4 regions of the Paenibacillus sp. J31R122 genome follow, and region 1 is predicted to be linked to each of the others. Evidence: riboswitches for the same ligand, from Rfam matches in the RefSeq annotation. Region 1 holds a riboswitch; each other region holds the start of a gene.
The links. Region 1 has a riboswitch for cyclic di-AMP ahead of AC0YN7_RS11280 (hypothetical protein). Riboswitches for the same ligand answer to the same signal wherever they lie in the genome.
Positions count from the first base shown of each region.

Region 2: linked by a shared signal. The riboswitch ahead of AC0YN7_RS18975 (hypothetical protein) and the one ahead of AC0YN7_RS11280 (hypothetical protein) in region 1 are both predicted to bind cyclic di-AMP.
Region 3: linked by a shared signal. The riboswitch ahead of AC0YN7_RS27575 (C40 family peptidase) and the one ahead of AC0YN7_RS11280 (hypothetical protein) in region 1 are both predicted to bind cyclic di-AMP.
Region 4: linked by a shared signal. The riboswitch ahead of AC0YN7_RS25530 (C40 family peptidase) and the one ahead of AC0YN7_RS11280 (hypothetical protein) in region 1 are both predicted to bind cyclic di-AMP.

Region 1 covers NZ_JBWDNM010000005.1:347,792-351,435, forward strand. The annotation lists gene kdpA (potassium-transporting ATPase subunit KdpA) at 1-1,112, opposite strand, end outside; gene AC0YN7_RS11275 (potassium-transporting ATPase subunit F) at 1,154-1,231, opposite strand; gene AC0YN7_RS11280 (hypothetical protein) at 1,377-1,784, opposite strand; cyclic di-AMP (ydaO/yuaA leader) riboswitch at 1,906-2,098, opposite strand; cyclic di-AMP (ydaO/yuaA leader) riboswitch at 2,227-2,427, opposite strand; cyclic di-AMP (ydaO/yuaA leader) riboswitch at 2,782-2,957, shown strand; gene AC0YN7_RS11285 (hypothetical protein) at 3,068-3,535, shown strand.
Region 2 covers NZ_JBWDNM010000011.1:157,392-161,035, reverse strand. The annotation lists gene metE (5-methyltetrahydropteroyltriglutamate--homocysteine S-methyltransferase) at 1-902, shown strand, start outside; gene AC0YN7_RS18975 (hypothetical protein) at 1,013-1,438, opposite strand; cyclic di-AMP (ydaO/yuaA leader) riboswitch at 1,444-1,606, opposite strand; gene AC0YN7_RS18970 (winged helix-turn-helix transcriptional regulator) at 1,692-2,024, opposite strand; gene AC0YN7_RS18965 (DODA-type extradiol aromatic ring-opening family dioxygenase) at 2,173-2,937, shown strand; gene AC0YN7_RS18960 (GTP cyclohydrolase II) at 2,968-3,644, shown strand, end outside.
Region 3 covers NZ_JBWDNM010000024.1:35,470-39,113, reverse strand. The annotation lists gene AC0YN7_RS27580 (cryptochrome/photolyase family protein) at 1-1,105, opposite strand, end outside; gene AC0YN7_RS27575 (C40 family peptidase) at 1,263-1,739, opposite strand; cyclic di-AMP (ydaO/yuaA leader) riboswitch at 1,743-1,893, opposite strand; gene AC0YN7_RS27570 (hypothetical protein) at 2,246-3,055, opposite strand; gene AC0YN7_RS27565 (M1 family metallopeptidase) at 3,083-3,644, opposite strand, start outside.
Region 4 covers NZ_JBWDNM010000019.1:42,340-45,983, reverse strand. The annotation lists gene AC0YN7_RS25535 (S-layer homology domain-containing protein) at 1-1,062, opposite strand; cyclic di-AMP (ydaO/yuaA leader) riboswitch at 1,280-1,411, shown strand; gene AC0YN7_RS25530 (C40 family peptidase) at 1,416-1,892, shown strand; gene AC0YN7_RS25525 (hypothetical protein) at 1,967-2,377, opposite strand; gene AC0YN7_RS25520 (DUF2178 domain-containing protein) at 2,546-2,971, shown strand; gene AC0YN7_RS25515 (helix-turn-helix transcriptional regulator) at 2,985-3,185, shown strand; gene AC0YN7_RS25510 (hypothetical protein) at 3,255-3,467, shown strand; gene AC0YN7_RS25505 (DinB family protein) at 3,593-3,644, opposite strand, start outside.

The DNA of each region.
Region 1 (3,644 bases):
TTGTTCAGCATCATTAGTGCTAGAGGTGTAATGCTGCCAAGCGGCGTCTGCGTATCATGCATATTGTTGACACTTCCTGTTGTCGCTGCTGTGGTTACGGTTGTGAATAGACTAGATTGAGCAATACCGAAACGAACCTCTTTACCCTCCATGCTGCCCTGGGAGGCATCAATACCAAGCTCGTTCATAACAGGGCTACCTTTTGTCTCAGAGAAATAATTGAGAGATAAGAATACAAGAAACAAAATCAACATAGCCGAGAAAATAACCCAGCCCTGCTTGCGGTTTTTGGCAAATAATCCGAACGTATACGGCAGTGCGGCCGATAAGCACCACATCGATAAAATATGGATCACGTTAGTAAGTGGATTCGGATTTTCAAATGGATGAGCGGAGTTCACTCCAAAAAAACCTCCGCCGTTCGTTCCGAGATGCTTAATAGATTCCAGAGAAGCGACCGGACCGATCGCAATTTGCTGCTCAGCACCTTCCAAGGTCGTTACCTTTAATGTAGAATCGAGCGTTTGCGGAACCTGAAGCGCCACAAGCGCTAACATGACGATGAAAGCAAGCGGTAAAAATACGCGAACATGCGCTTTTACAAAGTCTTGAAAGAAATTTCCTATCGTTCCGCCCTTGCTCGTAATCGCCCTTATGAATGCAATAGCGACACATAAGCCTGTTGCGGCGGAGGTAAACATCAGCATTGTAATGACAGCCATTTGCGAGAAGTAGGACAAGCCGGTTTCTCCGCTGTAATGTTGAAGGTTCGTATTGGTCATAAAGCTGATAATCGTATTGAATGACAACGTTTGTTCCATGTTGTCGATGCCGTTCGGATTAAGAGGCAAAAACTTCTGCATCCGTAATATCAAATAACCCAAGGCAACGAGCACGATGTTCGTAATGATAAAGCTAAGCGCGTAAACCTTCCAGGTCATGCCTTTGCGTTCTTTCAAACCGAGCAGCCAGTAAATGGGGCGTTCCGCAAAGGAGAACCACTTATCCGTCCGGTTTTCTTCGTTTGAGAATACATGAAACAAATAGGTGCCCAAAGGTTTAACGAGCAGCACCAATATGATAATAACGATAGCAATTTGAAAAATGCCCATGTTTTACATATCCTCCTCAGAGAGCTTTGTTGAAAATTAGACTAAAATTTCTCCGGATTTATTAAGGCGTAACCCAGGTATACAAAGATAAACACCGTAAAAATGTAGACGATGATCATTTTCGTTCGCCTCCCGCATCCTGAATAACGCGTTCGCACCAAAATAAAAATGCGGAAAATAACCCAAAGGTCGCGGCTAGAATCAATACCATGTACACATCTAACATGTACGTTCACTCCCCGTATTTTTAATTATTAAATCCGATTATTCGATAAGCGTTCTACCTAGAAACGAGACCTCGCTGCTAGTGGTATGGATGATATAATTCGCTCCCACAGCTTTATAGATCATGCGCGGGTTATTCGTGTGTGTGATGACGTAAATCGGCTTAGCCGTCCATTTCCGACAGATCTGAATATATCGGCAGCAAAGGGTAAAGCTTCTTTCGAATAGGAATACTTTACCTACAGAAAAATCCGGTATAGCCCAAGTATTTATATCTTTCGTATCTACTATTAGGATGTGCTTCACCCCAAGTAATTCCATTCTTCGCTTTTCTTCTGAGTTGTTCGCGATAGCGGCGATAGGAAAACCTTGAGTAATTAGGTGACGAATGAAGCCTTCCCCTGTGTTGTTCGGTGCGGATACAAGAATGCATTCTGGATCTTTCATTTCGATTCTCCTCCTGATTAATTGAAGAGAAGACAACAAAAAAGAAGCCTGCAAGAAGAGGAACTCTTCTCGCGGCTTCTGAAGGCACAGGAAATAAACCCGTGTCTTTCGCACGATAGTCGTTGCCTCTCTCGATACGCTTGCGAGGTTAGCTGTCGGATTCGGGCGTGAGAGTCGCCCTACCTATGCGCAAGTAGCTTGCACATAGGATTCACCCCATGCGCCAGATACATTGTCCCTATTAAGGACTTCAAGTATCATGGCTGCTGTTGGTTCCCCCGTTCCTTTGCTCAAGGATTCAGCGATTAAGATGCATGGTGAAACGTATTTTCTATATTTTAAGAAACCACAGCCCTTACGCCCTGTGGTCGTAGCTTCCGATTACAAGCCTCATCATCCTCTCTCTCCAAAGCAGCACTTGCCAAATGAATCTCATTTATGGCTGCTGCCTATACCACGCTTACGAGGTTAGCTGACGGATTCGGGCGGTGAGAGTCGCCCTACCCAGTCTTGGGGAACGATATGCGTTCCAGAGACCGGGATTCACCCCAAGCATCACACCAGAACAGCTCTCACACCGTCTGTGCAACACTTTCATGTGGTTCCCCCGTTTTCCTAAATGGAAATTAAGCGTTCTAACAAGGAATCGTTGTATGAATCCTGAGATGAATCATACGCCTGACAAAAATTCCTGTAAAGAATCACCAAGATTCAAATTTGACAATAAACGGTATTCAGATGGATCTTATAACTATCACAACCCTTATATGCTCCTTGTAGCTGCTATTATCTCGGTATCTCTCGCATATCGCAAAATAGTCAGCTTGGAGAAGCATTGTGGTAGATAATAAGGGCATGATGTGGATTAATACGCTTTCATTGACTAAATTGATCAAATAATAAGCAAAAAATGCTCAAATTACAGTTTACATTTTTATACTACCGGAGTAATATTCAGTTCAATACTATACCGAATCAAATTAGGATAGGCAGTTGCTTATCCGAAACGCATAAATCCCGAATAGGGATGCGGGGGATCCAAACGAAGGTATTCGTAAGTTAGAATCCTTCATGGGGTGAATCCTGTAAGGCATGCTGAAAGCATGTAGCAGGTAGGGCGCTCGCAAGCCCGAATCCGTCAGCTAACCTCGTAAGCGTATTGTGAGAGAACCGCTACCCGTACTTTCTTTGCATGATGATGCGAGAGAAGCCCGTGTGCAGAGTTTCTCTGCTCAGGGGCTTCTTTGCGTGCTATTTTATATCAAATTAATGGAGAAAGAAGAGTGGCAGCATTGAATATCACTAAACCTCTGCCTGCTATACATAGTGACTACTTGAAGAACTGTAGAGTTGGCTTAATGGAAATCTATCGGTTTGACTGCAGGACGATCGAGAAACAGATGCCCGAAATCAATGGCGGAAGCAATTGCGGACTATTGAAAATCGCCAGCGGCAGCATTAATGGCTGGGGTGAATATATACTTCCATGTGAGAAGAAATATTCGGATTTGGTCCAATGGGCATCCGTTTTCAACCATCTCAAGGGCCTCTCCGTACCGGATGCGCTTGTGTTTGTACAATCTCACGCTGAGGCATGGGGGCAGGATAGAACCGATCTTGTTAAATCTGCCTTGTCAGACTTAGCTGATAACCTGTACAGGCGAACCGTATTTCATGAACCTATTATAGATGATGAGATGCTGGATCGATCCTATTTAATTCATCTTTCGCAGTCCTATTATGCTTTCTAAAAGACTAGCTTATTCTCGTTTTCACGCGATACTGCCCAAATGAAAGCCCCTCTTGTTTGCGCAAGGAGCGAATAAAGTTTTGCGACCCCGGGTTTAAGGCAAGGTCTTT
Region 2 (3,644 bases), on a different contig from region 1:
CTTCCTTTATAAACGAAAAAATTAAGCATTGGATTGAGATTCAAGAAGAGCTTAACATCGATGTCCTTGTTCACGGTGAGTTTGAACGTACAGATATGGTGGAATTTTTTGGGGAAAAGCTGGGTGGGTTCGCGTTTACGCAGAGCGGCTGGGTACAGTCATACGGATCACGCTGCGTGAAGCCTCCGGTTATTTACGGAGATGTTGTATTCAAAGAGCCAATGACTGTAACGGAAAGCGTGTATGCGCAATCGTTAACAACAAAGCCGGTAAAAGGGATGCTGACTGGACCAATTACGATTTTGAACTGGTCATTCCCTCGTAACGACATGACACGCGAACAAGTAGCTTATCAAATTGCACTGGCCTTGTCTGAGGAAGTAAAAGCGCTTGAAGCAGCGGGTATCGAGATGATTCAAGTCGATGAACCGGCATTACGTGAAGGACTGCCGCTTAAACGCAGTGAGTGGGACGCCTACTTGAAATGGGGGGTACATGCATTTCGCCTTTCAACAGCTGATGTTCGTGATACAACGCAAATTCATACACATATGTGCTATTGCGAATTCCATGACATTATCGATTCGATTTTAGCGCTTGATGCGGACGTTATCTCCATTGAAACATCTCGCAGCCATGGTGAATTAATTCACAGCTTCGAGGAGAATACGTATGATCAAGGCATTGGACTAGGCGTATACGACATTCATAGCCCACGCGTACCGTCCGTTGAAGAGATGGTTAGCATGATTAACCGCGCGCTTAAGGTGCTCGATCCTGCCCTCTTCTGGATCAACCCAGACTGCGGCTTGAAGACAAGAGGAATGGAAGAGACTGTTGCATCGTTACGTAACATGATGCTGGCTACTCACCATGTAAGAGAGAGTGCTGTCCAAGTATAGCTTCAACGATTGCTTTTGCCGTAAAGAACGCCACCAAAAAAACCACTCGGGACGACTTTGGTTCAGCATGAACCAAAGGACCTGAGTGGTCATTTTGACGAAATCTTCAGTCAATTCAAAGATACATAATGAACAGCCCGCTGTCTCAAAACAAATTCCTCTGACTCATTAATGAATTGAGCTGAATCGGTGGATAGAGCGACAATATGATTGACCGCATCTGTAAAACATTCAAATATTCGACCGTCTTGATCATTCTTGTCATAATGGTAATCGTTCAAAGTAGAGAGATCGATGCTGCCAATGAAAGAAACAAGCAGATCGCTACAGCGATCCAAATCAAGCATATCCTCATTGTCATTTACAAAGAGCTCACTCCAGCCATAACCCTGGCTGCTTGTTAAACGAAGGCACACGCGAAATCCTGCGGAATCGATTGCGAGAGCGGGAATTACGAACAACTCAATACGAGAAACCGTTAACGAAGGGGACTGTTCAGCGAAAAATGGTGCTTGATTAGAAGACTGACAAAACATAAATAAACCTCTCCTCTTTCCGCTTACGAGGTTAGCTGTCGGATTCGGGCTAGAGAGAATGCCCTACCAGGGTTACAAGTCCCCGGATTCACCCCTTGCGAATGTAACAATACAGATTCGCGTTGGTTCCCCCGCTTTTTCAATTGAAAAATTCAGCGTTTTTTTGTTTGTTCCTATATTTTAAAACGGTTTTCACCGTTTGTAAACCTTTAGACAAACCAAACCGTAGACGGCTTGGTTTGTTTGAGTGGAATTAGTTTATATCATATTCAGTTACTGGCGCTATCCAATCCTGAGACCAAACTTGAATTTCGCGAATAATCGGCTCAAGCGCGCGGCCTTTTTCCGTTAATGAGTATTCAATGAGAACGGGTATTTCCGGATAAACCAGTCTATCGACGATACCTTCACTCTCTAGCTCCTTGAAGCGCTCCGATAATAGTCTGCCGCTAATTGGCAATGCGGACTGTACAGCACTGAAACGCTGCGGTCCAGCTAATAATTGATATATGATTAAGCCGGTCCAACGTTTGCTAATAAGATCCATTCCCTTCTGGAAACGGGGACAAAGGTTTTGCTGTTCCATGCATATCACCTCTTTTAGATTCCTTCAATTATAACCTCAATAACTTATTTATACAAGCAAACCTCAGTAATGTTAATAACTTGACTATGCTAAGTGATAAAAGTATAATTAGTTACAAATAGTAAGTGAATAAAAGGAGGTATAACGTTTGAATCCATTATTTTTAGCACACGGCTCACCAATGCTGGCTGTTGAGCAAAATGAATATAGTCAATTTCTTCGACAAACGGGTGCTAAGCTGCAGCCGGATGCGATCGTTATATTTACAGCGCATTGGGAAACAGAAGAAGTAACCATTTCATCGAAGGACGATGAATATGAAACGATTTATGATTTTTATGGTTTTCCTGATGAGCTTTATAAGCAGAAATATCCGGCAAAAGGGTCGACGAAGATTGCTGCTCTAGTAGGAAAGCTCTTGAACGATAAGGGAATACCGACTGCATTTGATACAGTACGCGGACTAGACCATGGCTCTTGGACAATGCTGAAGCATATGTTTCCGAAGGCGGATGTTCCCGTAGTGCAAGTGTCCGTTAATCCATACCGATCCGTGGAGGAGCAGTACCGAATAGGCGAGGCATTGCGCAGTTTAAGCTCACTGAATATATTGCTGATTGGAAGCGGCGTAACGGTTCATAATTTACGCGCGGTTAAATGGGGACAGAAGGAGCCGGAGAGTTGGGCTATTGAGTTTGACCAATGGTTAGTAGATAAAATGAACGTTCAGGATTTAAAATCTCTCTTCCAATATGAAAAACTTGCGCCGCATGCTAAAATGGCAGTACCCCGTGCCGAACATTTTGTACCTTTATATATAGCAATGGGCAGTGGCAACGCTGTGGAAGCACCTAAAGTCATTCATCGCAGCTACGAGTTTGGTACACTTAGCTATTTATCGCTGCAATTTTAATATTTCATATAACTAAAGCAGGTGAACAGGATGATAAAATCAAATATTTCAGCACTATTGAAGGAAAAAATAAAACGAATCGAAAGCGGAGAGGGTGACATTTATGTTGTCGGGCCTATTAATCTGCCTGTCGATGTAGACGGTGAAACGAAAATGTTCCACTGGTATAGCTGGCTGCGCAAGGAGGCGGGGGAAGAACAATCGGTTGACGAGCTTGTCAATGACTTAAATCGTTTCTCCTATGCAGACATGCAGCAATCCAGTGTGCTCGTATACGGCGATTTTAAGAATAATGAAGATGCGCTGATTCGCATGCATAGTATATGTCATACGGGTGATATTTTTGGAAGTGAACGTTGTGATTGCGGTTTTCAATTGAAGCAATCTATGCGGATGATTACAGCACACGGTACAGGCGCTTTATTCTATTTGGCTAATCATGAAGGACGTGGAATCGGCCTTTTTAGCAAAGCAATCGCTTATTTATTGCAAGAGGATGGAATGGATACCGTGGATGCAAATACCGAGCTCGGCTTTGCGGATGATGCGCGTAATTATGACGAAGCTATTGCCGTATTAAAGCTACTGCGCGTTTTGCCTGTATCAATTATTACGAACAATCCACGCAAAGTAGAGGCTATGAAGACCGCTGGCTTGAACGTTGCGACGAGAGTTCCGTTATGGGGCAATTCTTCCGTCTACAATGA
Region 3 (3,644 bases), on a different contig from region 1:
TGAGCGTATTATCATAATCGCTTAAGTGCAAACGGAAATACTGCTCCCCCAGCGTAAATGGGCATAGCAGATTTTTGGTCAGAAACATAGCGGTTATCATCCGCAGTCGGTTCGGGAGCTCTCCCGTTCGATTTAGCTGGGTCATTGCGGCATCGATAATAGGAATGCCAGTCGCTCCGGCTGTCCATGCGCCGAAGCTGTCGCTCGTTAGGGCGGAAAAATCAAATAGATGCTCATAGCTGAAAAACTGGTCATGATACATAGCTTGATATAAATAAAAGTCACGCCATGCCAGCTGTCTAAGCCAAGCTTCCGCTCCTGGCAATCCAAGCGTAGCCTCATAGGCCTGACGTGCAGAAATGGCACCCGTATTCAAGAAACGGGAGAGGCCGCTTGTATGCTCCTCAGCGAAGGCATCACGGCTATTGGCATAGAGGGCTAATCGCTCACGAACGAAACGATCCAGCTTGCTTGCGGATTTAGCGGGCCCCTTTCCGGCAGTCGATTCACCAAGCGCGCATGAAACAGCATCAGGTAAGGAGAAGCGGGTGGCGATACTTCCGCTTATTTCGCATACCGTAGTGAGGTCGTGTAGGGTTGTTATGCTCATTGGGGTGTAACATTGCAGCATATAGCTGCTCCACATTCGGTAGAATGGCGTAAATACTTTGTAGGGCTCAGAGCGTCTAGCGAACGTTGGAAAGCTCTCTAGGTCGGCAAGCGGCGCATCCTCGATAGCCACCCATCGGCGGCTGTGCTTTTGGGTGGCTAGGCGCATCCGCTCATCGCGGCTGCGCGCGTAAGGGGTATAGTCCGCATGCACGATAACCTCATCAATGGAATGCTGTTGTAGAAGCGACTCTACGATATCTACTGGATCACCGTATAGAACATGCAATTCTTTCTGGGCTTCAGAATAGCTGTGCAATAAAGAGGCGGTCTGACCAATGAAGTTGCGTCCACTATGGCTGGTGAGCCGACCGTCACTTGTTAGAACCGGATCTAATATAAGTAAATGGATGCCCATCGTATTCGTTTTAAGTAAATAATCAAAAGCGCGGAGATCAGAAACACGCAGGTCCTTGCGATGAATAAATAAATACATCACGTATAGCTCCTTTCAACACGACACGTTATAAGCTTATTCCACTTGTCCGCGAAATAGAAACAACAAAGCCGCATGTGGTTTGTCGATGAGGACAAACGACTGCGGCTTGGTTGTAAGAGCTTAGTGTAGCATCCTAGGCAACAAGGTGCTTATTTTATTCTTCGTCAGCAAACTTCTCGAAAGTTTCCATTGACATCACACGACGTGCTGTCACGAAACGCTTCTCATAATAGGAAGAGTTAAGTTTGTCTGTTACAACACCTCTGGATACAGAGGCGTGCGCAAACTTACCATCACCAATATAAATGCCAACATGGGAAATAGAGCCGTTATTGCCGCCAGACGTGTCGAAGAACACGAGATCTCCAGGGATTAGGTCTGATTTAGCGACCTTCTTGCCTGATTTTCCTTGGGATGCGGATGTGCGTGGAAGCTCAATGCCCATTTTATCGAACACATAGGTCGTAAAACCGGAGCAATCAAAGCCTCTCGACGTATTCCCGCCGCCCTTATACGGACTACCAATAACGTCATTGATATATCCGTCTAGCTTGGAGTCTGCGAAAACGCTTACTGACTGAAAAGTGAAGACGAGTACGAGACCCAAAAGTAATGCGGTAATCTTTTTCAATTGTAAAGCTCCTTCCAGTGCCGACGAGGTTAGCTGTGGGGTTCGGTTGAAGGTTCCCTATGATTCCTCAGACGCTGACCGAGTCAGAAGTCGGAATCAATTCACCCAAAGTGGTTCCCCCGTTTCCCATTAGGGAATTTGGCAGGTTTGTATTGCTCTGAAACAATTATTCGATTATTTTCATTGATCTCCTGCCTTTACAGATAAATTCTAATAATTCTCATGGAACATTTTAACTAAAAGGTTCGTATAAACATTTTTCATATGAAATAAACAGCATTCATTAGTGCTTTCTGACTAAAAAGGAATGACTTGATTTCTTTAATTATGTATGCATTTCTTAAAATATTCCGAATAACCTTTTTGCCATTATTCTGAGAGGACAAGATAAAAGAGCTGGAAAGCTCAATTGTACGCGGTTTTTCAAATGAAAGATTAGAAAATTTTCATACTAAAAAGCCTCTCAATCCACGCATCGGCGCAAAAAGGGAGGCTTCATTCACTAGTTATTTCGTTTGCAAGGAATCATATTGCGTTGCTATCGTCCATACCTTCATAAGCGTGCGTACTAGGTTATAGCCTTGATGCAGAATGAGCGCGAACAGTCCGGCCCAGATCAGAGATATACTTGTAATGACGATTCCAATTCCAGCACCGATCGCCCACATGATTAAGGAGACGGAGGCGTATGTAAGGAAGTTTTTAATGGAATGCCATAGGTAGCGGAATACACCATCGCCTGATACTGCTCCGAATTGCATCGCTAGAAAAAGCAGATGGAGCACAGTCGCCCACAGAATCCATAGTCCGGCACCAGGCAGTGTCGTTTGCAACAGATAAGGGACCGAGCCGCTTTGCATAAAGGAGTCTAAGGCGCGTGGCAGCAGCCACCATGCAGGAGCCAGCATAAGTATCGTTTCTGCCCAGTATAAGAGCAGAACAGGCTTCCAAGCCTTCTTGATGCCTTCAAGGAAGCGGGTGCTGCCATTATTTCTTGCCTGATGCAGAGAATAGAACAGTCCGGCATTGAACAAGGGTGTCAGCAGCATCCGAATGACGAACAAGCCGCCCAGCATCCATAGGTATGGAGAAATGAGATCGGTTTTAAATAGCTGAAACTGGGCTTCTGTCATGAAGAGATGAACGGCGTTATCAGATGGAGAAGCGCTGGGAAAGCGTCGTAATAGCGGCGCTATGACAGAATCAATAAAACGATATAGAAAGAACCCCCAAAGCAGTTGATAAAGAAACAGTAAAATAACGAGATAAAAATGTTTGACCGTCAGCGACCAGCCTTGCTTCATATATATCTTCATCTTTTATCGCTCCTTGAACCCATATACTTACCAGCCAAATGACCCAAGCAGCCCTTCAATCAATTTTGAAACGCCGAGGTTCCACCGGGTACGTGTTTCCTCAGGAAGCTGCGCTTGCATAAAGTTGTTGATCAGCTTGTTATCGAGTACATTTCTGTGTTCCGGATCGACAACGGCCCACTCGAGTGGAGCTGTGTGAACCTGTTTATATTGGATATTAGAATTTTCCGCGTTCCACTGCTTTGTCACCGTCATGCCATCCGTGAACTGCATAGTAATCGGAATTGGACCGTTCATGCCACCGTATTTCCTAATGAGAACAGTTGATTCATACATTTGTACGCCATCCTGTTTGACGGGTTTGACTTGTATCGCTTCTACGCCAAAATCGGCCATTTGGTTGTGGTAAACATATTGATTGAAGTAATCATGCCACTTCGTTTTCGTAACCTGTTCAACAACACGCTGGAAGTCTGCGGTTGAAGGATGCTTGAATTTATATTTTTGGAAATAAGTCCGTAAAACCCGCTGCATCAACGGTGCGCCTATTTGTTTTTCAATGCCGATAAGTACGAGCTTTGCTCTCATA
Region 4 (3,644 bases), on a different contig from region 1:
TTATTGCTGCTCATCCTGGTAGTACATGTAGATTTTCCAGCTGTTGTCGTTCATTTTCTTCAATAAGTAAATACCGTCGGTTGCTACTGTTTCTGTGGTTTGATCGTTAGCTTTAGTAGTTTTTACTTTGTAGCTTCCGCCTGTCGACTCCACCACGGCGAATCGATCTGTTTTATCAATGACCGTTAGTACTTGTTCACTGATTTTCTCCATTTCAATTTCATAACCTTGGTCTACCAGGGAAATTAGTTCTTCAGAATATGAATGGCTAAACGCTAAATAATAACCGGTATAAAATTGCGCATAGACATCATCAAATTGATCGTATGTTTTATCTTTGATTACTTGATTTTCCTTTTCCTCTGAATCTAAAACTGCAGTTGTGAGTAGACCATCTTCAGGTAATGCGCTATTTTGCAAATCTAACGCACGCTGCAACATGACAACAGCTTCAGCACGTTTCGCATTGGCGAAAGGCTTGAATTCCGTTTCAGTGGCTCCTCGTACAATACCAGCTTGACTTGCCTTTATAATAGATGGTTTAGCGTAATATTCGGGTACATCTTTAAATTGCTTCATTTCTCCTTCAAATTGTACAGATGAAGAAAAGGCTCTAACAACCATTGTAGCGATCTCGCCGCGTTTAATAAGTTGATTTGGACCAAATTTTGTTTCACTAATCCCGTTAACGATACCTAAGGAGCTGGCAATGCGAATCGAATCGGAGTACCATTTTCCTTGCTCGACGTCAGTGAAAGTCGTTCCAGGCACATCGCTTGTCAAACCTAATGCGCGAACCAAAATCGAAACAAACTCCGCGCGGCTTATGGAATGGTTTGGCTTTAGCGTTACAATTCCTTCTTGATCCACATAACCCCGTAACAAATCTGCGTTCACAAAATTGTCCAGCTCGTAATAAGCCCAGTGTTCATCAATGTCTGCCGGAAAGTAGTTTTCCAAAGGAGCGATCTCGGCCGCTTTCACTTGTACAGAATGAAGAGGATAAATCAGAAGCATAAATAAAAGTAAGAAGATCGAGCTGCGAAAATAAAGGTTTTTCATTTTGGTGTTCCTCTCTTGGTTGAAAAAATTTTCTCTACGAGAATATCAAAATATAATAGTTTATTCAAGTTGGAAATTATGGGTAAGTACTAGGGGACTCAAGCTTAAATACATATTGTGGATATTAGATTTTTCTAATGTTTATAAAGAAGGATTAGTAAGAAAAAAATAGAAATTTATAAAACCGTAAGAAAAATAATAGAAACGTAAGAAAAATAATTGTATTTTGCCTAATTCCTTTTTAGGAAACGGGGGATCCACTCGGGTGAATTAATCGATTGTTCAATGATTATAGGGAAACCTTCTTCCGAACCCTTAGCTAACCTCGTAGGCATCGAAGGGAGAACCAAGTTGTGAAGAAAATTGTGGCATCATTGTTATTGAGTGTTATGTGTTTTACCTTTGCGGGGAGCGCTTTCGCAAATGGAATGGATATCAAACATGCAGTTGATAAAGTGGTCGGAACCCCTTATAAGTGGGGCGGAACAACTGTTAAAGGGTTTGATTGTTCGGGATTCATATTGTACATATTCAATCAGTATGATGTTGATCTTCCTAGAACCTCAAAAGCACAATCTGAGGAAGGAATAAAAGTAGATCAAGAAGATTTAAAACCTGGCGATCTTGTGTTTTTTAATACGGATGGCAAAGGTGTTTCTCATGCGGGTATATTTATAGGAAACGGACAATTTGCTCACTCTTCAAGCAGTAAAGGTGTCCGGATTAGCAAACTCTCCGAAAACTATTACGAAAAAAGATATGTTACAGCTCGTCGTGTAATATCTGAGGATGCCTATTCCGAAATGACTAGTAAAGATCATAAAGATTAGAAGAGAACAAGCCTGCATGCATATTGTAGGCTTGTTTTTTTGTATATTAAATAATTTAAAAATCGTTCTAAGAACTACCTTTGACCTTCTACGTCCAATTGCTTTCGAATCGACTCAACTGTATATATGAAAGCTTCAGCTGCCTTGTAAGCATCTAGTGCTTTTTCAAGACGCTTTACCTGTTGGTTAAACTCGTTCGGACTTTCAGCGTATTTGACTATCGATCGCGCTATAAAGATCAGATCCTCTCGAGCGGCTTTGACGGTTCGGCCGTGCTCTTTCTCGATCATCTGGACGGCCATATGTGTGTAGATTGCCGAAAACTCTTTATCCTCGATACGCTGCTCTCTAGCCGCAAGATTACTTTCACTAATTTCCCAATCCCCAGAATCGGTTTTCGTAGCTGCCAAACGACCGTCATTTATCATGTTCAGGATTGTCTTATAGTGAACTCCTAGCATCATCGACGCTTCCTTTGCATTCATCAGCCTCACCTCTTATCTCTACTTATCCTTATAATAAATGGTATTTAAGGATAAGTAAGGAAGGGAAGCCATTGCATAACAAAAACTAACTATTGACTACTCCATCAAGACTGGTTAATATGAAGTTAACTTCACGTGAAGTAAACTTCATATTGCGAGATGTTAGGGGTGACTTGCTTGAAAAATAGATTTACAGAGCTTTATTTATGCTCATTAGCCCTTATCATCATGGGGTTATTTGAAATCATTTGGAATAACACGATAGCTAATACAACAGAAGGATTTGTTTCTGGGATTTCAATATTGTTGGTAGGAGTAGGACTTTTAGCTTTCGCTATAACTTCTCACGTTAAATATAAGGCGAATAGAAAACAGTTGGATCGAGAGATGTCCAAAGAATATGACGAAAGAGATGATATCATCGAAGGAAAAGCTTCACTCTTTACCATGCGAATTCTAATGATGGTGACGATACTGATGATGTTTCTTTCAAATTGGCTTACAATTCCAACGAATATTGCTTTATTTCTGATTATAGTTTTGTGTGCGAGTACGAACTTAATAGCCAAAAAATATTATAATCATGTTCTTTAATTAGGAGTAGACTATGAAAAATAGAATAAAGGAGTTACGTATAGAACGTGGTATCAAACAACAAGAACTAGCTGATAAAGTAAGTGTTTCTTCAAGAACAATTATATCTTTAGAGAAACAGCAATATAATCCATCTGTTTTACTAGCCTATCGAATATCTTCAGTTTTTAATTTGTCTATCGAAGAGGTTTTTATATTTGAGGAAGATGACTGATCATCGTTCGAAAATATAATTAGTGAGAAAAATTCAATATAGAAATCATACATCATGGAGGTCAAAAATATGGCATTAAAATTATTGTTTATACTATTTGGAGTAGTCTTAGTATTATGGGGCATATATAGAATGAAAACGGATGAAGCGTTTGTTGGAAAGAATCAGAAGAGAAAAAATTTATTTAATCTTCTAATACATGGACAAGCCTCAGGGATCGGACAATTATTAAGTGGGGTTTTATGCATAATTTTAGGGATTGTATCCTTTATCATTAAATAATTATACACATATATATTTAAGGAGCTGCGGAAATCGTGGCTTTTTTATTTTTAGGCTTTGTTAATTAACATTGTTGATTAATGACAAAATGAAAACCGCCTTATCCAAAAGGCGGTAAATTGGGGCTATTGTGTTGCCGTTTGTTTAGTTTGTCGGTTTAATTTTTTCATTTCCGTT